Regions from separate parts of the Saccharothrix xinjiangensis genome, predicted to be linked through region 3. Evidence: riboswitches for the same ligand, from Rfam matches in the RefSeq annotation. Region 3 holds a riboswitch; each other region holds the start of a gene.

Region 1 (3,217 bases), on a different contig from region 3:
GTGTGACGGGTTTCCTCGGCATCGCCGCCGCGGTGCTCCTGATCTCGGTCATCGCGGTGCGGTTGTCGATCCGTCTCGGACTGCCGTCGCTCCTGCTCTACCTCGGCATCGGCGTGCTGCTGGGCGAGTCGGTGCTGGGCATCGAGTTCGAGGACGCGGACCTCACCCGGTCGCTCGGCACGGCCGCGCTCGTGCTGATCCTCACCGAGGGCGGGCTGACCGCGCGGTGGCGCGACGTGCGGCCGGCGCTGGGACTGGGCGTGGCACTGTCCACAGTGTCCGTCGGGGTCAGCATCGCGATCACGGGGTTCGGGCTGCACTTCCTGCTGGACATGGACTGGCGCACGGCCCTGCTGTGGGGCGCGGTGCTGTCGTCCACGGACGCGGCGGCGGTGTTCAGCGTGCTGCGCGGGGTGGGGGTGGGCAAGAGGCTCATCGGGCCGCTGGAGCTGGAGTCCGGCATCAACGACGCGCCGGTCTACATCGCCGTCGTGCTGCTGGCGGCGCCCGACCCGATCACCTGGACCGCGCCGCTGCTGATGCTCTACGAACTGGTCGCGGGCACGCTGATCGGGTTGGCGCTGGGGTGGCTGGGCGGCGTGGGGCTGCGCCGGGCGGCACTGCCCGCGACCGGCCTGTACCCGCTGGCCACGGTGGCGGTGTGCGTGCTGGCGTACACGGCGGGTGACCTCGCGCACGCGTCCGGGTTCCTCGCGGTGTACATCTCGGCGCTGGTGCTCGGCAACGCGCGGCTGCCGCACCGGTCGGACACGCTGTCGTTCGCCGAGGGGCTGGGGTGGCTGTCCCAGATCGGGCTGTTCGTGCTGCTCGGGCTGTACGCCTCACCCGGTCGGCTGCTCGACGCGGTGGTGCCGGCGCTGGTGGCGGGCGTGGTGCTGGTGCTGGTGGCGAGGCCGCTGTCGGTGCTGTGCGCGGCGCTGCCGTTCCGGGTGCCGTGGCGGGAGCAGGTGTTCATCTCGTGGTCGGGGCTGCGCGGTGCGGTGCCGATCGTGTTCGCGCTGATACCGCTGATCCAGGGCGTGCCAGGGGCGCAGCTGCTGGTGGACGCGGTGTTCGTGCTGGTCGTCGTGTTGACGGTGGTGCAGGGGACGACGCTGCCGTGGCTGGCGAAGGGGCTGAAGCTGGTCCGGTCGGGTGAGGCGATGGAGGTGCAGGTCGACTCGTCGGCGCTGGACGCGCTGGGGGCGGAGCTGCTCCAGGTGCGCATCCAGCGGGGGTCCAAGCTGCACGGCGTGTACCTGTCCGAGCTGCGGTTGCCGCCGGGGTCGTCGGTGAGCCTGGTGGTGCGGGGCGAGAAGGGGTTCACGCCCCAGCCGACCACGCGGTTGCAGGAGCACGACCAGCTGCTGGTGGTGTGCACGGACACCGCGCGCACGGCGACCGAGCAGCGCATCCGGGCGGTGGACCGGGCCGGGCGGTTCGCGCGCTGGAAGGGCGACGCCGGCCTGCCCTGAGCCGCGCGAGTCGTACGTCCAGGTCGACCGTGTCGTACGTTCCGGTACCCCGAGTTCTACGTTCAGGTACCCCTCGGGGTGACGCGAACGTGGAACTCGGGGGTCCTGAGCGTTCGACACGACGGTCCTGAACGTTCGACTCGCGCGTTCTGGGCGTACGACACGGTGGGTCTGGGGGTACGACTCGCGCGGGTCTCAGGATTTGGGCGGGGTGGTCGGGGGGTGGGGAGGGGGTTATGGTGGTGGGGAAGGTCATGAGTGCCAGTGCGAAGCCCGAGCTCGCTGGCCGGCAACCCTCCTCACCGCGGTGGGGTGCCCTCGGTGAGGACCTGGTCGCGCGCGTCGGGCGTGCGGCAAGCGCGGGTCTCCCGGGGGAGGTCCGGACTCCTGGAGGGTGTCGTGACCGTTGTCGTTTCCCCTGTTGTCGGTGCGGCGTTGCCGCGGACGGTGGGCGCTTCGCTGCGGGTGCCGGTGTTGACGGGGGAGCGGGTCGAGTACGCGAACCTGGACCACGCCGCCAGCGCGCCCTGCCTGGAGCAGGTGCGGGACGCCGTGGACGAGCTGCTGCCCTGGTACGCGAGCGCGCACCGCGGGGCCGGGTTCGCGTCGCAGGTGTCCACCAGGGTGTACGAGCAGGCGCGGGAGGCCGTGCGGCGGTTCCTGGGTGCGCGCGGCAGTGATGCCGTGGTGTTCACGCGCAACACCACCGATGCGCTGAACCTGCTGGCCAGGAGCTTGCCGAAGCGGACGGCGGTGGTGCTGTTCGACACCGAGCACCACGCGGCGCTGCTGCCGTGGCGCGGGCCGCACGTGCGGCGGCTGCGGACGCCGGGCGACCCGGACGCGGCGGTGCTGGAGCTGGACCGGGCGCTGCGCGAGGCGCCGGTCGGGCCGCGCCTGGTCGTGGTGACCGGCGCGTCGAACGTCACCGGCGAGGTGTGGCCGGTGGCCGAGGTGGTGCGGGTGGCGCGCCGGCACGGCGCCCGCGTCGTGCTGGACGCCGCCCAGCTCGCGCCGCACCGGCCGGTGGACCTGCGCGCGCTGGACGTCGACTACGCCGTGGTGTCCGGGCACAAGCTGTACGCGCCGTTCGGCGCGGGCGCGCTGGTCGGCCGGTCCGACTGGCTCCAGGCCGCCGAGCCCTACCTGGTGGGCGGCGGCGCGACGACCCGCGTCACCGACCGCGGCGACCGGCTGGGCGTGTCCTGGTCGAACGGGCCCGAGCGGCACGAGGCGGGCACCCCGAACGTGGTGGGCGTGCACGCCCTGGCCACCGCCTGCGACGTGCTGGGCCGCCACTGGGCGCGGACGCTGGAGCACGAGCGGGCGCTGCTGGCGCGGCTGCGCGAGGGCCTGCGGTCGGTGCCCGGCGTGGCGGAGCTGTCGCTGTTCGGGGCCGGGCACGACCGGGTGGGCGTGGTCGGCTTCACGGTCGGCGCGCAGGACGTCGGCTACCTGGCGGCGGCGCTGTCCGCCGAGCACGGCATCGGCGTGCGCGACGGCGCGTTCTGCGCCCACGTGGCCGTCCAGCGGCTGGCCGGCGGGCGCGCGTTGCGGGCCTCGATCGGGCTGGGCACCACCGAGGAGCACGTGGACCGGCTGGTCGAGGCGCTGCGCCGGCTGGTCACCGAGGGGTCGCGGTTCGCGTACGAGGTGCGGGACGGCCGCTGGGCGCCGGTCGAGGACGCGCGCCCGCTCCCGCCGTTCCTGCGCTGATGGGGATGCTGGACAATGGGCCGGGT
Region 2 (3,217 bases), on a different contig from region 3:
TGGCCGGCGAGCAGATCGTCACCTACCGCGTCACCACCAAGAACGGCCGGGAGATCGGCCGCGAGAAGCTGGGCGTCAAGGTCACCAAGGAGCCCCAGGCCCGCAAGGTCAAAGTCGGCACCAAGCTGCCGCCGGACGGCGCGGTGTGGGACTCGCTGGCCAAGTGCGAGGCCGGCGGCAACTGGGCCATCAACACCGGCAACGGCTACTACGGCGGCCTCCAGTTCAACAAGGGCACCTGGGACGCCTACGGCGGCTCCCAGTACGCCGCGTACCCGCACCAGGCGTCCCGCGAGCAGCAGATCGCCATCGCGACCAAGCTGCGCGACGCCCGCGGCGGCTACTCGGCGTGGCCCGGCTGCCGGTCCAAGCTGGGCCTGCCGTAAGAATGGGCGCGTGACCGGAGCTTCATCGTCGGCCGGGCCGGGGGGCAGCGCGCTCCTCGGCCCGGCCGACGTCCGTCGGCTCGCCGCCGACCTCGACGTCCGCCCCACCAAGAAGCTGGGGCAGAACTTCGTGCACGACCCGAACACGGTGCGCCGCATCGCGGCCTCGGCCGGCCTGGGGCCGGACGACGTCGTGCTGGAGGTGGGACCGGGCCTGGGCTCCCTGACGCTGGCGCTGCTGCCCGCGTGCCGGGCGCTGGTGGCGGTGGAGATCGACGGCGTGCTGGCCGGCCGCCTGCCCGGCACCGTCGCCGAACGCGCGCCCGACCTGGCCGGCCGGCTCACCGTCGTGCACGAGGACGCGATGCGCGTCACCGCGGCGCGGCTGCCGCACGCGCCGACCGCGCTGGTGGCCAACCTGCCCTACAACGTGGCGGTGCCGGTGGTGCTGCACCTGCTGGCCGAGCTGCCGTCGCTGCGCACCGGTCTGGTGATGGTGCAGTCGGAGGTGGCCGACCGGATGGCCGCCGGTCCCGGCAGCAAGGTCTACGGCGTGCCCAGCGTGAAGCTGGCCTGGTACGCCGACGCCCGCCGGGCGGGCGCGGTGCCGCGCTCGGTGTTCTGGCCGGTGCCCAACGTGGACTCGGCGCTGGTCGCGTTCGAGCGCCACGAACTCCTGTCCACTGTGGACCGGAAGAAGCTCTTCTCGTTGGTGGACGCGGCTTTCGCGCAACGGCGGAAGACGCTGCGCGGCGCGCTGGCGGGGTGGGCGGGTTCGCCCGCCGAGGCCGAGCGGCTGCTGCTGGCGGCGGGTGTCGACCCGACCACGCGCGGTGAAAAGCTCGGTATCCGAGACTTTATCCGGATAGTCGAAGTTTCTTAGCGTCTTCAAACAACGATCTTTCGGCCATAAGTGTGATCTGCCGAACGGTTCCGTTACGGGCTTGCGTCGAACGGGGTCCGTCAGGTGTACTCGACGTGCCATCCCGAGCGGCCGAGAGACCTGGCTCCACGACGCCGCAGCAACCACCCCGACCTGGGGGCAGGTGCTTCAGCCAGGAACGATGGAGGATCACGTGCCCAGGATGCGAACGCTCACGCGCAGACGAGTCGTCGACCACGGCCGTCGCACGGTGTCCGGCTGTCGCAGCTGACGAGCTGACTCCCCAGTCGTCCTCCTGCTTCACCTCCGCGCCCTGAATCCCCGGGCGCGCCTGCCAGTCGAGACCTCCGGTCGCGCGCGCCACGGGCGTGCGCCGCCGCACGCAGTCGTGGAGTGAAAACGTGATCACTGTCGAGAACCTCACCAAGTCCTTCGCCGGGAGTACCGGGCAGGTTCGCGCGCTGGACGGCGTGAACCTGGACGTCGCCGCCGGCACCGTGCTGGGCGTGGTCGGCCCGAGCGGCGCGGGCAAGTCGACCCTCGCCCGGTGCGTCGCGCTCCTGGAGCGCCCCGACAGCGGCGCGATCCGCGTCGACGGCACCGACCTCGTCTCCCTCGACGGCACCGCCCTCCGCGCCGCCCGCCGGCGCATCGGCGTCGTGCCCCAGGGCGACTCCCTGCTGCGCCAGCGCACCGCCGCGGGCAACGTCGCGCTGCCGCTGGAGGCCGCCAACCTGGCCGGGCCGCAGCGCCGCACGCGCGTCGCCGAGCTGCTGGACCTGGTGGGCCTGACCGACAAGGCCAACAGCTACCCCGACCAGCTCTCCGGCGGCCAGCGCCAGCGCATCGCGGTCGCCCGCGCGCTCGCCGCGCAGCCCTCGGTGCTGCTGGCCGACGAGCCGACCTCCGCGCTGGACCCGGACACCACCGGCTCGGTGCTCACCGTGCTGGACCGGGCCCGCGCCGAACTGGGCGTGACGGTGCTCGTGGTCACCCACGACATGGGCGTGGTCCGCCGGATCTGCGACGACGTCGCGGTCCTCGACGGCGGTCGCGTCGTCGAGCACGGCAAGGTCCTCGACCTCGTGTCCGACGCCGGCAGCCGCACGGCCTCCTCGCTGCTGCCCTCCGTCGACCAGAACCCGGCGGTCGACAGCGCCTTCGACCGGGTCGCGGACGTCGTGCTGGTCGGCTTCGCCGCGGTCGGCGCGCTGCTGCCCGAGGCGACCAACCGGTTCGGCGTCGAGCTGAACCTGCTGGGCGGCGGCCTGACCAGGCTGGGCGAGACCCCGGTCGCGCGGTTCCGCGTCGGCCTGAAGGGCGAGCGCTCGGACTCCGCGCTGGAGTGGATCTCGGACGCGGGCGGCTCGGTGCGGCGGACCCTCACGGGTCCGCAGGGAGTCGCTGCGTGAGGTCTGCGACACCCTGGTCCACCGTGTTCGACGACGTGCTGCTCGCCACCGGCGAGACGTTGTACATGGTGGGCGTCTCCACCCTGATCGCGGTCCTGCTCGGCACCCCCGTGGGCATCTGGCTCCAGCTCACCGCCCCCGGTGGGCTGAAGCCCCGCCCGCTGCCGCACAAGGTGCTCGGGTTCGTGGTGGACCTCGGTCGCTCCATGCCCTTCCTGGTCCTGCTGGTGGTGCTCACCTCGCTGACCAGGCTCCTGCTCAGCACCACCATCGGACCGACCGCGGCCATCGTGCCGCTGGCCGTCGGCGCCATCCCGTTCGTCGGCAGGCTGGTCCAGAACGTGCTGTCCGAGGTGCACGTCTCCGTGGTGGAGGCGGCGGTCACCACCGGCTCCTCCACCACCCGCATCGTCCGCAGCGTCCTGCTCCGCGAGTCGCTGCCCGCGCTGGTGAACGCGATCGGCGTGACCGCGATCGCCCTGCTCGGCTACTCGGCCATGGCCGGCGTGGTCGGCGGCGGCGGGCTCGGCGACCTC
Region 3 (3,217 bases):
CGCCGGAGGAGTGGCACGCCGAGCGCTACAACCAGGAGAAGGCGAAACGGCCCTGGCCGCAGCTGCTGACCGCGTGGCGCGTGGTCACCGAACCGGTGGAGCCGCGCGTGCTGCCGGAGCTGTCCGCCTTCCCTCGCACCGGCTGGCTGCGCACCTCGGGAGCCGCCCTGTGAACCTCGGGAGCCGCCCGGTGAACAGCGCGTCGGGGTCGAGGGGTGCCGCGCCGGGCTTGACCCGAGCGGGTCGGACGACCGGACCGCGCCGAGCCGACCCCGATCAGGTCGGCCCGGGTCAAGCCGAGCCCGGTCGAGCCGGCCCCGGTCGAGCCGAGCCCGGCCGAGCCAGTCCCGGTCGAGCCAGTCCCGGTCAGGCCGGGGCGGGCCTCCGTGGAGGTGAGTCCGACGAGGCCCGCGACTCCGGTGTGGACGGTCTCGGTGTAGACGGTTCCGGTGTGGACGGTCCTGGTGTGGACGGTGGTCCGGCTCGTGGTCCCGCTCGTGGCTCGGGTGGTGGTGTCAGTCCTGGAGGGCCTTCAGCACGGCCTCCGCCGACGGCGGCACGTTGGCGCGGGGGCCGATGCGGCTGCCGAGGGCGTCGAGGGTCTTGAGGCCGTCGCCGGTGATGAGCAGGACGGTTTCGCCGTCCGGGTCGAGTTGGCCGGACTCGATGAGCTTCTTCGCGGTGGCGACCGTCACGCCGCCGGCGGTCTCGGCGAAGATGCCCTCGGTGCGGGCCAGCAGCCGGATGCCCTCGATGACCTCTTCGTCGGTGACGTCCTCGATCGCGCCGTTGGTGCGGCGCACGGCGTCCAGCACGTAGGGGCCGTCGGCGGGGGCTCCGATCGCCAGTGAGCGGGCGATGGTGTCCGGGCGCACCGGGGTGACCACGTCGTGGCCGGCCTTGTAGGCGGACGCGACGGGGGAGCAGCCGGTGGCCTGGGCGCCGAACACCCGGTACGGGGTCTGCTCGACCAGGTCGAGTTCGCCCAGTTCGCGGAAGGCCTTGTCGACCTTGGTCAGCTGGGAGCCGGACGCGATGGGGACGACGATCTGGTCGGGCAGGCGCCAACCGAGCTGTTCGGCGACCTCGTAGCCCAGCGTCTTGGAGCCCTCGGCGTAGTACGGGCGGACGTTGACGTTGACGAACGCCCAGTCCTCGTGCTCGGCGGCCAGTTCCTGGGCCAGCCGGTTCACGTCGTCGTAGTTGCCGTCGACGGTGATCAGGTTGCCGTCGTAGACGGCGGTCATGAGGATCTTCGCCTGCTCCAGGCTGGAGGGCACCAGGACCACCGAGCGCCAGCCGGCGCGGGCCGCGGCGGCGGCGACGGCGTTGGCGAGGTTGCCGGTGGACGGGCAGGCCAGGACCTTGAAGCCCAGCTCACGGGCCGCGGCGAGGGCGACGCCGACGACGCGGTCCTTGAAGGAGTGGGTGGGGTTGCCGGTGTCGTCCTTGACCCAGACCTTGCGGACGCCCAGGGCCTTGGCGAGGCGGTCGGCCTCCACCAGGCGGGTGCCGCCGGGGTTGGTGTTGGGGTGCGACTCGACGTCGGAGGGCACGGGGAGCAGGCCGCGGTAGCGCCAGATCGACCGGGGGCCGGCCTCGATGTCCTCACGGCGGACCCGGCCGAAGTCGTAGGCCACTTCCAGCGGCCCGAAACACTCCAGACAGGCGTATTCCGGTGCGAGCGGCGTCTCGTGCCCGCACTCGCGGCAGGACAGGGCGCGAGCCGGACCGAGGTCGAAGGAGGTGGTGGTCGCCGAGGGCGCACTGACAGCAGTCATCGCGAGGTATCTCCTCATCTTTCCCGCGTCGCGGGTCGGATTTGGCACCGTGATCGTTCAGCGGACGCTGGACGACGGGTTGCCGGGGCTTCTTCGGGCCGATCCCTCTGCCCCTCTGGATGAGCGGTATTCACTTGTGGTGGCCTCAACTTACGACACGTCCCGACGTGTAGCCAGTGACGTCCACCATCCGGACGGTGGGAGGGCGTGGGAGGATCGCGCGCGTGAGTGCGCCCGCTGACACGCCCGATGCCGTCCACCTGGTCATCGGCGAGGAGGAGTTGCTGGTCGAGCGCGCGGTGCGCGGGGCCCTGGAGGTCGCGCGGAAGATCGACCCGCAGGCCGACCTCACCCGCGTTCGGGTGACTGAGCTCACCCCTCCGGAGCTGGCCGAACTGGTGAGCCCGTCGCTGTTCGCGGAGGGGCGGGTGATCGCGCTCGAAGCCGCGCAGGAGGTGGGCAAGGAGATCGCCGACGCCGTGATCGCCTACGCCAAGTCACCCGCCGACGGGGTGACGCTGGTCGTCGTGCACAGCGGCGGTGGGCGCAGCAAGGCGGCCAAGGAGCTGCCCGCCGCGCTGCGCAAGGCCGGCGCCGGGGTGACCGAGTGCCCCAAGATGACCAAGGCCGCGGACCGCGAGGCGTTCGTCCGCAACGAGATCCGCGCGGCGGGTGGCGGCAAGGCCGACCCGGAGGCCGTGGCCGCGCTGATCGAGGCGATCGGGTCCGACCTGCGGGAACTGGCTGCGGCGGCGTCGCAGCTGGTCGCCGACACCGGCGGGAAGGTCGACGCCGAGGCGGTTCGCCGCTACCACCGGGGTCGGGCCGAGGTGACCGGGTTCGCGGTCGCGGAGAAGGCCGTGATGGGTGATCGGGCCGGTGCGCTGGAGGCGCTGCGCTGGGCGATCCAGCTCGGCGTGCCGCACGTGCTGGTGGCCGACGCGCTGGCGGACGCGGTGCGCACGGTCGCGCGCGTGTCGGCGGTCGGTCGGGGCGACCCGTTCAAGCTGGCGGGCGAGCTGGGGATGCCGCCGTGGAAGGTGAAGAAGGCGCAGGGGCAGTCGCGCGGCTGGGAGGAGCGGGGGCTGGCGACGGCCATGTCGGTGGTCGCGGACCTCAACGCGGATGTGAAGGGCGCCGCCGCCGACTCGGGTTACGCCCTGGAGCGAGCGGTCCTGAAGATCGTCGCCGTCCACGGTCGCCGCTGAGCCCGTGATGGGTGTGGGAGCGGTGTGAAAGCAAGAGCGCCGCTCGCCCCTCGCGGGGGAGCGGCGCTCTCGGTGCCGTGGACCAGAATCAGATCTGGTTGGCGCGCCTGGCCAGCGCCGACTTCTTGTTCGCGGCCTGGTTGGCGTGGATCACGCCCTTGGTGACGGCCTTGTCGAGCTTGCGGGAGGCCTCCTGCGCCAGCGCGACGGCCTTCTCCTTGTCACCGG

The links. A riboswitch is a leader RNA that binds a small molecule or an ion and turns the genes downstream of it on or off. The one in region 3 is predicted to bind S-adenosylmethionine.
Region 1: another riboswitch for S-adenosylmethionine. It lies ahead of ABD223_RS06500 (aminotransferase class V-fold PLP-dependent enzyme); the one in region 3 lies ahead of thrC (threonine synthase).
Region 2: another riboswitch for S-adenosylmethionine. It lies ahead of ABD223_RS00530 (methionine ABC transporter ATP-binding protein); the one in region 3 lies ahead of thrC (threonine synthase).

The regions. Positions count from the first base shown of each region.
Region 1 is NZ_BAAAKE010000002.1:261,778-264,994, reverse strand. Features, by position in the region: gene ABD223_RS06505 (potassium/proton antiporter) at 3-1,475, shown strand; SAM riboswitch class IV at 1,726-1,841, shown strand; gene ABD223_RS06500 (aminotransferase class V-fold PLP-dependent enzyme) at 1,875-3,191, shown strand; gene lspA (signal peptidase II) at 3,207-3,217, shown strand, end outside.
Region 2 is NZ_BAAAKE010000001.1:111,152-114,368, reverse strand. Features, by position in the region: gene ABD223_RS00540 (resuscitation-promoting factor) at 1-386, shown strand, start outside; gene rsmA (16S rRNA (adenine(1518)-N(6)/adenine(1519)-N(6))-dimethyltransferase RsmA) at 397-1,269, shown strand; SAM riboswitch class I at 1,365-1,457, shown strand; gene ABD223_RS00530 (methionine ABC transporter ATP-binding protein) at 1,671-2,681, shown strand; gene ABD223_RS00525 (methionine ABC transporter permease) at 2,678-3,217, shown strand, end outside.
Region 3 is NZ_BAAAKE010000005.1:168,577-171,793, reverse strand. Features, by position in the region: gene ABD223_RS14235 (hypothetical protein) at 1-173, shown strand, start outside; gene thrC (threonine synthase) at 516-1,781, opposite strand; SAM riboswitch class I at 1,793-1,907, opposite strand; gene holA (DNA polymerase III subunit delta) at 2,006-2,989, shown strand; gene rpsT (30S ribosomal protein S20) at 3,078-3,217, opposite strand, start outside.